One region of the Neobacillus sp. DHD-1R genome, then DNA from elsewhere that is predicted to be linked to it. Evidence: riboswitches for the same ligand, from Rfam matches in the RefSeq annotation. Region 1 holds a riboswitch; the other holds the start of a gene.
The links. A riboswitch is a leader RNA that binds a small molecule or an ion and turns the genes downstream of it on or off. The one in region 1 is predicted to bind lysine.

Region 1 (7,601 bases):
TAATTTTCAGAAAATTTTAATTAAAAGTGAAATTAACGGGAAAATTTGTTGGTTATTGCTTATTTGGTATAATATTTTATATAATATTGTAGGGATAAAAGAAGAACGATGATAGTCTGAGGAATTTTACCTTTCGTCCCGATTGGGATGAAGGTTTTTTTATTTAGCAACAATAAACTTAAGCTTAAAAAAGAGAAAGACTATCAGCGAAAACCTTATACATATAAATTAGGAGGAAATTTAATGAAACAGACCTTAATTAAGGATTTGTACAGAAATACAGAAAGTTACTTGGATCAAAAAGTACAACTATCAGGCTGGATTCGTACTATTCGCGATTCTAAAACATTTGGGTTTATTGAATTGAATGACGGCAGCTTTTTTAAAGGGGTGCAGATTGTATTTGATGAGCAATTGAACAACTTTAAGGACATTACAAAGCTTCCAATTAGTTCATCTATCAAGGTAGAGGGAGATTTTATTTATACACCTCAGGCAAAGCAGCCATTTGAAATAAAAGCAACAGAAATTTCCATCGAGGGTACATCGAATGTTGATTATCCATTACAGAAGAAAAAGCATTCATTCGAATATTTAAGAACCATTGCCCATTTACGTCCAAGGACTAATACTTTTGCGGCAGTTTTTCGGATTAGATCTTTAGCATCATATGCGATTCATAAATTTTTCCAAGATAAAGGTTTTGTTTATGTCCACTCGCCAATTATTACTGGCAGTGATACAGAAGGTGCAGGCGAAATGTTCCGAGTAACAACACTTGATATGGACAATCTTCCTAAAAATGAAGAAGGTAAAACGGATGTATCCAAGGACTTCTTTAATAAAGAAACGAATCTTACCGTTAGCGGCCAGCTTTCTGCTGAGGCATTTGCGTTGGCATTCCGTAATGTCTATACTTTTGGTCCAACGTTTAGAGCAGAAAATTCTAACACGGCAAGACATGCTGCTGAATTTTGGATGATTGAACCTGAACTTGCATTTGCTGAGCTTCCAGATATCATGGATCTAGCAGAAGAGATGGTGAAATATGTAATTGGATATATTTTAGAACAAGCTCCCGAAGAAATGAACTTCTTTAATAGCTTTATTGAAAAAGGCTTGTTAGATCGTTTAAATAATGCCCATACAGCAAACTTTGGACGTGTAACGTATACAGAAGCAATTGAGTTATTGAAGGAATCCGGCGAAACCTTTGCGTATCCAGTGGAGTGGGGACTTGACCTGCAAACAGAGCATGAACGCTATTTGTGCGAAAAAGTATTCAAACGCCCTGTATTTGTAACAGACTATCCAAAAGAAATTAAAGCGTTCTACATGCGCTTAAATGAAGACGATAAAACAGTTGCTGCAACAGACTTACTTGTACCAGGTATCGGTGAATTGATTGGCGGAAGTCAGCGTGAAGAGAGAGAAGAAATTCTTGCTGGTAAAATTAAAGATCTTGGTATGAATGAGGCAGATTATTGGTGGTACCTTGAATTGAGAAAATACGGTGGTACGAAACATTCAGGCTATGGCCTAGGGTTTGAAAGGTTAATTATGTACTTAACTGGAATGACTAATATTAGAGACGTGATCCCATTCCCAAGAACAACAGGCAATGCTGAATTTTAAAAAGAGAAACAAAAAGAAGACCTATTCGCTGAATGGGTCTTCTTTCATGTGAACAATTTCGGTTTAAAAAACTTGGAGTTCTTCTTCGAAAAAAAATGTACCAGGATGTTCTTTAACGATATAAGAATATCTTTTCATATTTTTTACATACTGCCATTTTAAGATTGTAACAACCTCACCAGTTTCGATAATGTTCACAGTTTGACCATTATTGTATCGATTATTTGAGTTCTTCAATTTTAACACCCCTTTAAAATTACATCTTAATTATAACACAAAAATATGGGGCACGTTTTGTTCGTGAATTAGTATTTGTTAAGCAAATGAAAGACAGGGACCTATTAACCTTTCCATTATAATGTAATTATGGTATGCTTTACAAAAGCGAGGTGTCATTTTGACCAATTATAAAGCTAAAAAAAGTAACCTCAAAGATTTATTATCAAAAAGTGGAATGGATCTAGATAATTTGGAAAGGAATACAAATATTCCTAGGAGTCAACTCGACGACTACTTGTCAAAGAAGGTAATGAACCTAAACACGGCAATGACTATTTCCAAAGAATTAAATTGCAAGATTGAAGATCTATACGTTTGGACTGCAAAGGAAAGTTAATACTACCCTAGCTATGCAAAAAAGCAGACCCATTGAGGATCTGCTTTTATTATGCACATTTTTATCTAATTTATCGAGGTAATTAAACAGTTAAATCGCATTTCTCTAAGGGAATAACCTTAGTCTTTTTCAAGAATTTATACCCTAGCCATAAAATTAGGAAAAGTGGTAAGCCAATATAAGAAACCAACACACCATTCCAATCAATGTGGTCACCCATAAAAGCGGAATAATTTTGACCTAAAACGACAAATGCACAAACGGCAAAAGCGAAAATCGGGCCAAATGGGAATAATTTAGATTTATAAGGTAATAAATTTAGATCTTTTCCTTGTGCAACAAAAGCTTTGCGGAATCGATAGTGACAAATGGCGATTCCGAGCCATGCGATAAAGCCAGACATACCAGAAGCATTCAAAAGCCATACATAGACAACACCATCCCCAAAGAAAGAAGCTAGAAAGGCAAGTGTTCCTACTAAAGTTGTAGCAATTAATGCATTTACAGGGACACCATTTTTATTAAGCTTACCTAAAAATTTTGGTGCTTTACCTTGTCGAGCTAAATCCCAAAGCATCCGTGTAGAAGCATACATTCCAGAATTACCGGCCGATAATACTGCTGTTAAGATAACAGCATTCATGACAGAAGCGGCAAAGGCAATTCCTGCTTTTTGAAATACAAGGGTAAATGGGCTTACGGTTATATCTCCATTTGCCAAATTTCCATTTGTATAAGGAATGAGCAGGCCGATAACAAAAATAGCTAATACATAAAATAAAAGAATCCGCCAAAATACTGATCGTACTGCCCGTGGTATTGATTTTTTGGGGTCGTCTGTTTCTCCCGCAGCGACTCCTAAAAGCTCAGTTCCTTGGAATGAGAAGCCAGCGGCCATAAAGATGCCAAGCATGGACATAAAGCCGCCATGAAAGGGAGCATCACCAATTGTGAAGTTTTTAAAGCCAATGGCATGATCTCCCATAATACCAAAAATCATCAATGTCCCAGTAATAATAAAAATGATGACCGTTATGACTTTAATAAGCGAGAACCAGTATTCAGCTTCTCCAAACCCTTTTACGGATAGATAATTTAACAAGAACATAATGACTAAAAAGAGACTGCTCCATACTAATGATGGGGTGTTCGGAAACCAGTATTTCATAATCATTGTTACAGCAGCTAATTCTGCTGCAATGGTAATGGCCCAGTTATACCAGTAATTCCAACCGAGCGCAAAACCAAAGGCAGGATCAACAAATTTAGTTGCATACGTACTAAAGCTTCCGGCCACTGGCATGTAAGTACCCATTTCGGCTAAGCCTTGCATTAAGAAGTAAACCATTACACCAATAACAAGATAGGAAAGGATAGCTCCACCCGGTCCGGCCGAATGAATCGCACCACCGCTTGCCAGGAATAGTCCGGTTCCAATCGTTCCCCCTAACGAAATCATTGTAAGGTGACGTGATTTTAAACTCCGTTTTAGTTCCGTAGTTTCCGCATGGTTACCTGTATATACTTGTTTATCAAGATTTCTTGCTGTTTGTGATTGCATATCAATACTCCTTTATCTTTTTCTTATTTCTTTCATTAGAAGGAGTTTTGGAATAAAAAAATGCCATCGAAGTAGAATCGATGGCATCGTAAATACCCCGCATCATACCTTCCGAAAGATAGCTCAACACGCATGACTGGTAGGGCCAAGCGTGACAGTTCTGTTCCTATTCGGAGACAGACCCAGCATGCTTTTTATAGAGATAAAAGCAAACTTCGGCAGCTTTTCCTTTCAAACGGAGTCAAGGATGTCTCTACATCTCGTCCACTTTACTAATAAAAACCGCGACCTCTACCTCATCGGTTTGATGAGGATTTAACTATAAAGTTATTATATTAATAAAGTATAATTATTATTTTAAAAATGTCAATCTATTTTATTTAAATAGGTTTAAGGAAAAAAATTTATTCTGTTAGTAGACAGATAATTGGTTCAATTTAAAAAAAACTGTTAAGTTTATTTAGATTAGAGAATTTAGTATGATTTTAAAATAGAAAATGCAGGTATTAGGAGGGTTTTTTACCATGCAAATTGTCGGAATCATTGTGGGTTCTCTTATCGTGGTAGGGGCATTTAATTTTTTCTTAATTCCCCATGAGGTGTTAAGTAGTGGTTTGAGCGGGATATCGATGTTATTAGGAATGATTACACCGCTTAATACTGGTTTGGCTAACTTCCTTTTGAATTTACCGATGATTATAATTGGATATAAAATTCTTGGCAAAAAGTTTGTCATGAATACCATTTTTTCAGTGTTGATCATTTCTGTAGGTCTTTATGTGGTGCCTATCATACCCTTTGCGAATGACACTATGCTTTCATCGATCTTCGGCGGTGCGCTCGCAGGTCTTGGGGTTGGAATTGTATTCCGTTCATCAGGATCAACGGGGGGCTTTGATATTATTGGCATGATCGTTTCAAGGAAAAAGGACTTTCCTATCGGGGTGTTACTTTCTGGTATGAATGGTGTTGTTATTATATTTAATGGATTCCTATTTAATTGGGACGCGGCTCTTAATACGTTAGTATCTATATATGTCACAGGTAAAGTAGTGGATGCCATTTATACAGATCATGCTAAATTAACCTTGATGATTATTACGGGAAAAGGTGAGGAAATGCGGGAACATTTGCTGACCAATTTGTACAGGGGACTTACCATAATGGATGGAGTTGGTGGGTATTCTAACGACAAACGGAATGTTTTAATGACAGTCATTTCTAGATATGAATTAAACGAGGTTAAAAATCTCATTTCCGAGGTGGACCCAAGTGCATTTGTTAATATCACAGAAACCATTGAGGTAATGGGGTTATTTCATCGACAGAGCCCTTCCTAGTTCATAAAAAGAGTTGCACTTTGCCTAAGTGCAACTCTTTTTTATTTGGATAATCGATTATGAATTTTCTCGATTTTTCATCCATTCTTGACGGTAGAAGCTTTTTAAAAGTAAGATGTTAAAAGAAACTTATTATTTGTAAGTGCAAGATTTAAGGAGGAAACTTTATGCAAACAAAAGTAAAGAAAAGTTTTACTGATGTGATGAAAGACCGTCACTCCGTAAGAAAATATGATCCAAGCTATCAAATTTCTAAACAAGAAATTAAAGATATAATAAAAGAAGCGACATCAGCACCATCATCAAGTAATCTTCAACCATGGCGCTTTATGGTGTTCCAAGACCAAGAAATTAAAAAAGACCTTAGAGTTATTGCATACAATCAAGAACAGGTGGAAACAGCATCGGCTGTAATTGCTGTACTAGGTGACAAGGAAATGTATAAGAGTATTGAGAAGGTATATCACAGTGCCCATGAAGCTGGTTTTATGGATGAAGCAAACATGGAGCGATTAATCGCCAGTGCCAATAATACGTATCCTAATGCACCTGAAGATATTCGAAAAAATATTGCTATGTTTGATGCAGGACTTGTGTCAATGCAATTAATGCTTATAGCTAAGGAAAGAGGGTATGATACTGTCCCCATGGGTGGATTTGATAAACAACAATTCATAGAAAAATTTAATGTTTCAGAACGTTTTTTCCCAATTGTATTAATTCCACTTGGTAAGGCGGCTGCCCCTGCATTTGGTTCAACACGGTTACCATTAGATGATGTATTGATCGAGTATAAATAATTAAAAAGAGGATGGCTCAAGGAAGGCAGACCCCACATTTAACACTCAATAGATTGTGGGGTTTAATCCTTTGGTTTGAGCTATCCTCTTTTTTTAATTGTTAATATATTTTTCAAATACAGTTCCAAAATCTTTAACTGAATATTGCTTTTTACTTTCTTCCAGCCATTGGAAGGCTGCCTGATTTAGCATTTTAAATTGAACAACCAGGTTGCTATCTGGACTTGTTACACGGCCAAGTGTAGTGGAGGCAATCTCCAAACTTTGTTTGGCAAATTGAAGACTGATTTCATTTTCATGTGAAATCTCCGAAATTTTAATAAGTGCTTTGTATAAATCCTTTATTTCCTCAATATGCTTTTTGTGGACATCAATCGAGAAAGGCGCTGAGCCAATTTTGAATTTTATCTCGACATCAATGTCGACCGTACCAGCTGTTTCAAGTTTTACATCGGAAATTCGATTTGTTGCATAACTATATCGGTGCAACATTCGTTTTTTACTTGTCGCACTTGTGCCATCCAAATGGATTAGGGCATTATTGGTAAAGCAGTATTCATCAGATTTTGATTTAATTAAAAAATAAATCTTTTCATTGTCTTCATGCATGACATAATCGTCTGCATCGACCTTATCGTAATCTTGCGGCTTAATAACAGAACCAACATCACTTAAACCTAAAATATCAGCGGCTACTTTTCCAAACATGGTACCAACCTCACTTTACTTTTTACTTTCTACTCCTATGTACGAATAAAGGAAACTAAAGTTTCAACGTTTGACCAACATCTCAACGACAAAATATTCTATGCTCCGATTGAAAGTTGATTCCTGTATTTTATTAGATATTAACATACAATTCAGAAATCTGATATACTTAAACAAATAAACCCAGTTGTAATTGTAGTTGGAGGATGTCCAATGTAAATAAACCTTACTTTTTATATTAAGAATTGAATAAAAGTGAGGGTGTGCAATGTCCATTTTTGTCGGAAAAAGAGCCTCTTTCCGGTTTCTTTGGGTTGGGCAAATGTTTGCCAATTTAGGCGATATTTTATATGTAGTTTGTTTAATAAAATTGATCTTTGATGCAACAGGTTCCGTGACCTATATGTCACTTGTTCCGTTCTTTAACACCATTTCTGGATTAATCAGTGGCTTATTAGTACCATTGGTCATAAACAAATACAAGCTAAAATCTATATTGTTTTTTTCACAAAGTGGAAAAACATTGTTGTTATTGGTATTGTGCTTAACTCCTTCAGTATTTAAAGATAGTTGGTTGTTTTGGATTTTTTTGCTACTTAGTTTAATAGCTTTTTTAGATGGCTGGGCAACTCCCGCTCGAAATGCCCTGGTTCCCAGTCTCGTTTAAGAAAGTAAACTTGTGAAAACCAATAGTTTACTCTCCATTAGCGATCAAATTGTTCAGCTAATTGCCTGGCCAATTGGAAGTATTATGCTAGTCATTCTTGGATCTGGGAAATTACTATGGTTACCATTTTGCTTATATCTTATTTCAACCATGTTTATGGGGTTCATAGTGCATATTGTTCATCAAACAGTTCAGGAAAACATGTCTCGTTTGGATGCCTTAAAAGAGGGATGGGGAATTATCTGGAATTCAAAACAGCTGAGAACGATTAGTT
Region 2 (7,601 bases), 670 kb from region 1:
TGGTTGTGGAACCCGGTAGATTATCAGATAAGGAGGAGTTAGATTGGAATTTTTAAAATGGTCGTATCAAGACAATATTGCCACCATCACGATCGGGCGTCCTCCGGCAAATGCCCTTTCATCAGGCCTTATAAGGGAGCTGTCGGCTATACTGGATGAAATTGAGCCAAACGATGAAATTAGAGTTATTGTCATTCATGGTGAAGGCCGCTTTTTTTCAGCGGGCGCAGATATTAAGGAATTTACGACAATAACATCGTCGGAGGATTTTTCTAACCTTGGAAAATTCGGACAAGATTTGTTTGATCGTATGGAAAAGTTTGCAAAACCGATTATTGCGGCGATTCATGGTGCAGCACTAGGCGGAGGGCTCGAACTGGCAATGGCGTGTCACATTCGCTATGTCAGTGAAACTGCCAAACTGGGTCTTCCAGAATTACAGCTTGGGTTAATTCCGGGATTTGCCGGTACCCAACGGCTGCCCAAATATGTAGGGACCGCTCGGGCAGCTGAAATGCTGTTCACCGCAGAGCCTATTACTGGCGTAGAAGCGGTTCAAATCGGTTTAGCCAATCATGCCTATCCGGAAAATGAATTATTAGATCAGGCCTATAAATTAGCTGGAAAAATTGCTAAGAAAAGCCCTGGCTCGATTCGTGCAGCAATTGAATTATTAAATTATGCGAAAACAAACGAGTTTTATCAGGGTAGTAAAAGGGAATCTGAATTATTTGGTCAAGTCTTTGTTTCAAATGATGGCAAAGAAGGCATTCAAGCCTTTCTTGAAAAAAGGGAGCCGAACTTTAAGGGTGTGTGACTTCTAAAGCAATATTCCTGCTAAGGAAGTTTTCATAGTAAATTTTTTTCTAAAAAATTTTCTTAATCTTTTGAACTGAATTAATGTTTGAAATTTACTAGGAGGGAAATCATGAACATTTATGTATTAATGAAAAGAACCTTTGATACGGAAGAAAAAATTTCAATTTCTGGCGGAAAAATCAATGAGGATGGAGCCGAATTTATCATTAATCCTTATGATGAATATGCGATTGAAGAAGCGATCCAAGTCCGCGATGCCAATGGCGGAGAGGTAACCGTTATTTCTGTCGGCAATGAAGAAACAGAAAAACAATTGCGTACAGCACTTGCAATGGGAGCTGACAAAGCCGTACTAATCAATATTGAAGATGATATTGAACATGGGGATCAATTTACAACAGCAAAAATTCTTGCTGAATACTTAAAAGACAAAGACGCTGATTTAATTATCGGCGGAAATGTTGCCATTGACAACGCGTCTGGCCAAGTAGGTCCACGTGTTGCTGAAATACTTAACATCCCTTATGTAACAACGATTACAAAATTAGAAATTGATGGAACAAATGTAACCGTTACCCGTGACGTTGAAGGAGATTCAGAAGTAATCGAAACGAGCCTTCCGCTATTAGTCACTGCACAACAGGGTCTTAACGAGCCGCGGTACCCGTCATTACCGGGAATCATGAAAGCGAAGAAAAAACCGCTTGAAGAATTAGAATTAGACGATCTCGAACTTGAAGAAGACGATGTGGAAGCAAAAACAAAGACGATTGAAATATACTTACCGCCAAAGAAAGAGGCTGGGAAGGTTCTATCTGGTGAATTAAATGATCAAGTAAAAGAACTTGTTCAACTTCTTCATACTGAAGCAAAAGTAATTTAATTTCATTCACATAAAAATTGTTTTCAGGAGGTAATAGAATGTCAAGAAAAGTATTGGTACTAGGAGAGGCTAGGGACGGGTCATTACGTAACGTTTCTTTCGAAGCAATTGCTGCAGCACAGACTGTGGCAGAGGGCGGAGAAGTGGTTGGAGTTTTAGTTGGCGATGCTGTAAGCGCTTTAGGCGCTGAGCTTATCCAATATGGAGCAGACCGCGTAGTCACAGTTGAAAATGAAAAATTAAAACAATATACGTCTGACGGCTTTGCCCAAGCATTATTAGCGGTAATCGAGCAAGAAAACCCGGAAGGACTTGTACTAGGCCATACAGCACTGGGAAAAGACCTGGCCCCTCGCATTGCAGGAAAGCTTTCTTCGGGCCTTATTTCTGACGCGACTGCAGTTGAAGTAGCTGGCGGGAATATTGTATTTACAAGACCGATTTACTCAGGTAAAGCATTTGAAAAGAAAATTGTTACCGATGGATTAATTTTTGCCACTGTTCGTCCAAATAATATTGCACCATTAGCAAAAGATGAAAGCAGAACTGGTGGTGTTTCCAGCTTATCGGTAGACATTAAAGACCTTCGTGCCATTATTAAAGAAGTAGTAAGAAAGGCCAGTGAAGGGGTAGATTTAAGTGAAGCAAAAATCGTCATTTCAGGCGGCCGCGGCGTCAAGAGTGCGGAAGGGTTTGCTCCGTTGAAAGAATTAGCTCAAGTTTTAGGCGGTGCAGTTGGCGCTTCTCGTGGTGCGTGTGATGCTGATTATTGTGATTACTCTTTACAAATCGGTCAAACTGGAAAGGTGGTAACACCAGACCTGTATATTGCCTGCGGTATTTCTGGAGCCATTCAGCACTTAGCTGGGATGTCCAACTCTAAAGTTATCGTAGCGATCAACAAAGATCCTGAAGCGAATATTTTTAAAGTAGCCGATTATGGCATTGTCGGTGACTTGTTCGAGGTCGTACCAATATTAACAGAAGAGTTTAAAAAACTTAAGGTCCATTCGTAATAAGCAAAGCGGAATCGCTGGAGCTAGACATAAGAATGGCTAAGAAAGATAATAATAAAGCGGGCGGGACAACAAGTAACGCTCGCTTTTTTTATATTCGCATAGAATACTTATAACCAGGATGGGTATATTACATGCTGAAACATATTATTAGCATGATATGGCAATCGATGGTATACTTTCCGTAGTATTTCAGTTATTTAATAGGAGGTCAATAAAGATGGCTATTTCACACGTAACAGATCAAACCTTTGCTACTGAAACAGGTTCAGGCCTTGTGCTTGTAGATTTTTGGGCACCATGGTGCGGACCTTGTAAAATGATAGCTCCAGTTCTAGAAGAACTTGACGCAGAAATGGGCGAAAAAGTAAAAATTACTAAGCTTGATGTGGATGATAACCCACAAACAGCTGCTAACTTCGGCGTTATGAGCATCCCAACATTGTTGGTACTGAAAGATGGCGAAGTTGTCGATAAAGTCGTTGGCTTCCAGCCAAAAGACGCGCTAGCAAGTGTTTTAGAAAAACACGTATAAGATAAATAACAAAAAACCTTAGTTAGAGTTCCATCTAGCTAAGGTTTTTTGCTTTTTACAAGAGTCTCCTACTTCCCTTTATGAGTCATTTGCATTAGAATTTTAAATACATTAAAAAAAGACGGAGGGAGTGGCCGGAATGAATGAAAATATAAAGCAAAAATTGACCCTGCTGCCTGATCTGCCTGGCTGCTACTTAATGAAGGACCGTCAGGGAACAATTATTTATGTGGGAAAAGCAAAGGTTTTAAAGAATCGTGTCCGTTCCTATTTCACTGGATCCCACGATGGAAAAACGTTAAGACTTGTTAATGAAATTGAGGACTTTGAATACATTGTTACCTCTTCGAATATAGAAGCCCTATTACTTGAATTGAACCTGATTAAGAAATACGATCCAAAATACAATATCATGCTGAAGGATGATAAAAGCTATCCGTTTATTAAACTAACTGCAGAAAGACATCCAAAGCTTATCATAACGAGAAAAGTGAAAAAGGATAAAGGGAAATACTTTGGTCCTTATCCCAATGTAGGAGCAGCTAATGAGACGAAAAAGCTGTTAGATCGGATTTACCCATTACGAAAATGCTCCACCCTGCCTGATCGTGTTTGCTTGTACTATCATTTAGGGCAATGCCTTGCACCTTGTGTGAATGAAGTGAGTGAAGAGCAGTATAAGCAAATGACGGATGAAATTTCCCGCTTTCTAAATGGCGGCTATAAGGAAATAAAAAAAGAGCTCACAGAAAAAATGACAGCTGCCTCAGAAGAACTTGATTTTGAGCGGGCAATGGAGTTCCGCGATAAAATTGTTCATATTGAGGCGATTATGGAAAAGCAAAAAATTACGATGACTGATTTTACCGACCGTGACGTATTTGGCTATGCAGTCGATAAAGGCTGGATGTGCGTTCAGGTCTTTTTTGTCCGGCAAGGAAAGCTGATTGAGCGGGACGTATCGATGTTTCCCATCTACAATGAGCCGGAGGAAGAAATTTTAACGTTCCTCGGCCAATTTTATACAAAAGCCAATCATTTTAAACCAAAAGAAATTTTAATTCAAGACGACGTGGATCTTCATATCGCTGAACAGCTTTTGGAAGTAAGAGTCCTGCAGCCACAGCGCGGTCAAAAAAAGGACCTCGTTAAAATGGCCATAAAAAATGCGAAGATTGCTTTAAATGAAAAGTTCTCCCTGATTGAAAAAGATGAGGAAAGAACGATTAAGGCTGTTGAAAACCTTGGGGAGCTACTGGGGATATATACACCGCACAGGATTGAATCATTCGATAACTCTAACATTCAAGGGACAGATCCAGTATCCGCCATGGTTGTTTTTATTGATGGGAAAGCAAATAAACGAGAGTATCGCAAATATAAAATCAAATCGGTTAAGGGTCCCGATGATTATGAATCCATGCGAGAAGTAACGAGAAGAAGATACTCGAGAGCCCTAAAAGATGATTTACCGCTTCCTGATTTGATTATCATTGATGGTGGAAAAGGGCATGTCGAGGCTGTAAGAGATGTTTTGGAAAATGAGCTGGGCTTAGATATCCCGCTTTCAGGATTGGTAAAGGATGAGAAACACCGAACATCCCAGCTTCTATACGGCAATCCATTGCAAATCGTCCCCTTAGCTCGAAACAGCCAAGAGTTTTATTTACTGCAACGCATTCAAGATGAAGTTCACCGCTTTGCGATTACTTTCCACCGTCAACTCCGTGGGAAAAGTGCGTTCCAATCGTTGCTCGATGATATTCAGGGTATCGGAGAAAAACGAAAAAAATTACTATTAAAACAGTTCGGTTCTGTCAAAAAAATGAAGGAAGCCAACATAGAGGAATTTACTGCACTTGGAATTCCAATAAATGTAGCAGAAGAATTATTCAATAAACTTCACACAATATGATTGTCAGAAAAAAAAGAACATGCTATAATAAGTGAAAATTTAATTTACTATCACTTTGTCGTACTAAAGTGAAGGTAGAGGTGCGAGCTTCAAGAGTAATGGTTCTGAGAAGGATGAGCTTCGAAGAGGGATCATGAAAGGGAATGTTCGCCGAAGTAAAGAAGGTCTCATTCCTTCCTTTGCTGGTTCTGTATTGAATAAATCCAGAATTGTCAAGACGTATGTCTTGGAGAGCTATCTTACGTTATTTGTACAGGAATTTATTTTTTCGTGTTCAAAAAGCAATGAGATGCCCTCATTGCTTTTTTTTCATTTATGGGGAAATCTAATGTAATCATTTGAAAGAAGGGAATCAACTATGGGGCTTATCGTACAAAAATTTGGGGGAACCTCCGTTGGCAGTGTAGAAAGAATATTAAATGTAGCATCACGTATAAAAGAGGAGACCGTGCTAGGTAATAACGTTGTTGTCGTTGTGTCGGCTATGGGGAAATCTACCGATCAGCTAGTAAGTTTAGCAAAGGAAATATCTGATCAGCCAAACAAGCGGGAAATGGATATGCTGCTTTCAACAGGGGAGCAGGTTACGATTGCATTATTGTCGATGGCTTTAAATCAACAGGGGCTTAATGCAGTTTCGTATACAGGCTGGCAGGCGGGGATCGTTACAGAACCAGTTCATGGAAATGCCCGGATTGCCAAAATCAACACGGAGGCGATTCAAGCTCAGCTGTCTGAAGGAAAAGTTGTGATTGTGGCAGGATTCCAAGGGATAACAGAAGATGGCGAGATTACAACACTTGGCCGCGGTGGCTCAGATACAACCGCTGTTGCTCTAGCTGCATCATTAAAAGCTGATCGATGCGATATTTATACGGATGTAACCGGTGTTTTTACAACGGATCCACGATATGTTAAAGAGGCACGTAAATTATTATCCGTTTCATATGATGAAATGCTTGAACTTGCTAATCTAGGTGCAGGTGTGCTGCACCCAAGAGCAGTCGAGTTTGCAAAAAATTACAAAGTTCAGCTTGAGGTTCGTTCAAGTATGGAGAGAGTAGAAGGAACAGTCATAGAGGAGGAAGCAACAATGGAACAAAATTTAGTAGTGCGCGGAGTAGCGTTTGACGATGAAATTACAAGGGTTACTGTACTAGGACTCACTAACTCATTAACAAGTTTATCAACTATTTTTACCACCTTAGCACAAAATCATCTTAACGTGGACATTATTATTCAAAGTACAACTGAGGGAGGGACTGCCAATCTGTCATTCTCGATCCATACGAATGATTTGCTCGAAACATTAAAGGTCCTGGAAGATAATAAAACAGTCCTGGGATATGAGCAACTTGATGCTGAAAATAAGTTAGCCAAGGTATCGATTGTTGGTTCAGGAATGATTTCTAATCCAGGCGTTGCCGCTAAAATGTTTGAAGTACTAGCTGAAAATAACATTCAAATCAAAATGGTCAGCACCTCCGAAATTAAAGTATCCGTCGTTGTCGAAGAAAAAAACATGCTTCAAGCTGTACAAGCCCTTCACACAGCATTTGAATTAGGGGAATAGTGAAAAGGGTGTCAGGCACCTTTGGTGCCTGACACCCTTATTAACAAAATGATCGTTGAGAAGTTACTTTATGGGGTCTTTTGTATCCCATTTGACGGTGAATTGAACTTTGTTTGATTTTTTAACAGGGTGCTCAAAGGCTTCCGTATATACTTTTTTTTGGAGTTCGATTTGCTGAGCAAGGAAACCGGCTTCGAGCTGAAAAAAGTGCTCGGCCTTTGATTTTACACGAGGCACAATCAATGGACTAGATAGTTCCATTTCGATTTCATTTTTTGTTTCTTTAATTATTTCCAGCTGACCCCATGAAGCTTTGGTAAAAAACTCAATGACTTGATCATGATCAGCTAAAGGGAATTTTCGCGCTAGACGCTTACCGGCCCAATATAATATTTCAGGCGTATCTTTTCCGAGAATTTCTGGCAGAAGTATTTCCCTAATTAACTCATATCCGAAGATCGAGATGGTTCGTGGTTCTGCTGCATTTGTATCCAAATTAACGACTGTACTTTCTTCCACAAGCTTCCCCTCTTTCTATTATTCTATTATATACAATTTTGGCTAAGTTTCAGTACAGTTTTCAATAAGAAAATATTGTTATTTTGCAATATCTAATCCTATTTATTATCATAATTATCTTTACCTTTAAAGTAAAAACTCTAACAGTTAGATATTGGAAATATCATTGGGGAAATTGGGCAACCATAAATAACTATCAATCTTTATAAGTTTGTACACATACACTATTATAATTTCAATATATTTAAAAAATTTTTATTTTTTACTTAAAATACTGTATCCGTTTTCTTGACGCTCTATCAGGTTGGGAGTAAAATGGACATGTCACATAATTGTCACAG

Region 2: it holds a riboswitch for lysine, as region 1 does, so the genes downstream of both, AC3ANL_RS19325 (aspartate kinase) here and AC3ANL_RS15810 (amino acid permease) in region 1, are expected to answer to the same signal.

Annotation. Positions count from the first base shown of each region.
Region 1 is NZ_CM173232.1:3,244,602-3,252,202, reverse strand. It holds gene asnS (asparagine--tRNA ligase) at 244-1,635, shown strand; gene AC3ANL_RS15820 (hypothetical protein) at 1,699-1,872, opposite strand; gene AC3ANL_RS15815 (helix-turn-helix domain-containing protein) at 2,090-2,251, shown strand; gene AC3ANL_RS15810 (amino acid permease) at 2,334-3,812, opposite strand; lysine riboswitch at 3,924-4,114, opposite strand; gene AC3ANL_RS15805 (YitT family protein) at 4,337-5,152, shown strand; gene AC3ANL_RS15800 (nitroreductase family protein) at 5,320-5,952, shown strand; gene AC3ANL_RS15795 (PH domain-containing protein) at 6,046-6,660, opposite strand; gene AC3ANL_RS15790 (hypothetical protein) at 6,929-7,327, shown strand; gene AC3ANL_RS15785 (MFS transporter) at 7,340-7,601, shown strand, end outside.
Region 2 is NZ_CM173232.1:3,913,929-3,921,529, reverse strand. It holds gene fadR (fatty acid metabolism transcriptional regulator FadR) at 1-19, shown strand, start outside; gene AC3ANL_RS19350 (enoyl-CoA hydratase) at 44-817, shown strand; gene AC3ANL_RS19345 (electron transfer flavoprotein subunit beta/FixA family protein) at 929-1,702, shown strand; gene AC3ANL_RS19340 (electron transfer flavoprotein subunit alpha/FixB family protein) at 1,741-2,718, shown strand; gene trxA (thioredoxin) at 2,939-3,253, shown strand; gene uvrC (excinuclease ABC subunit UvrC) at 3,393-5,168, shown strand; lysine riboswitch at 5,236-5,413, shown strand; gene AC3ANL_RS19325 (aspartate kinase) at 5,527-6,741, shown strand; gene AC3ANL_RS19320 (YslB family protein) at 6,805-7,260, opposite strand.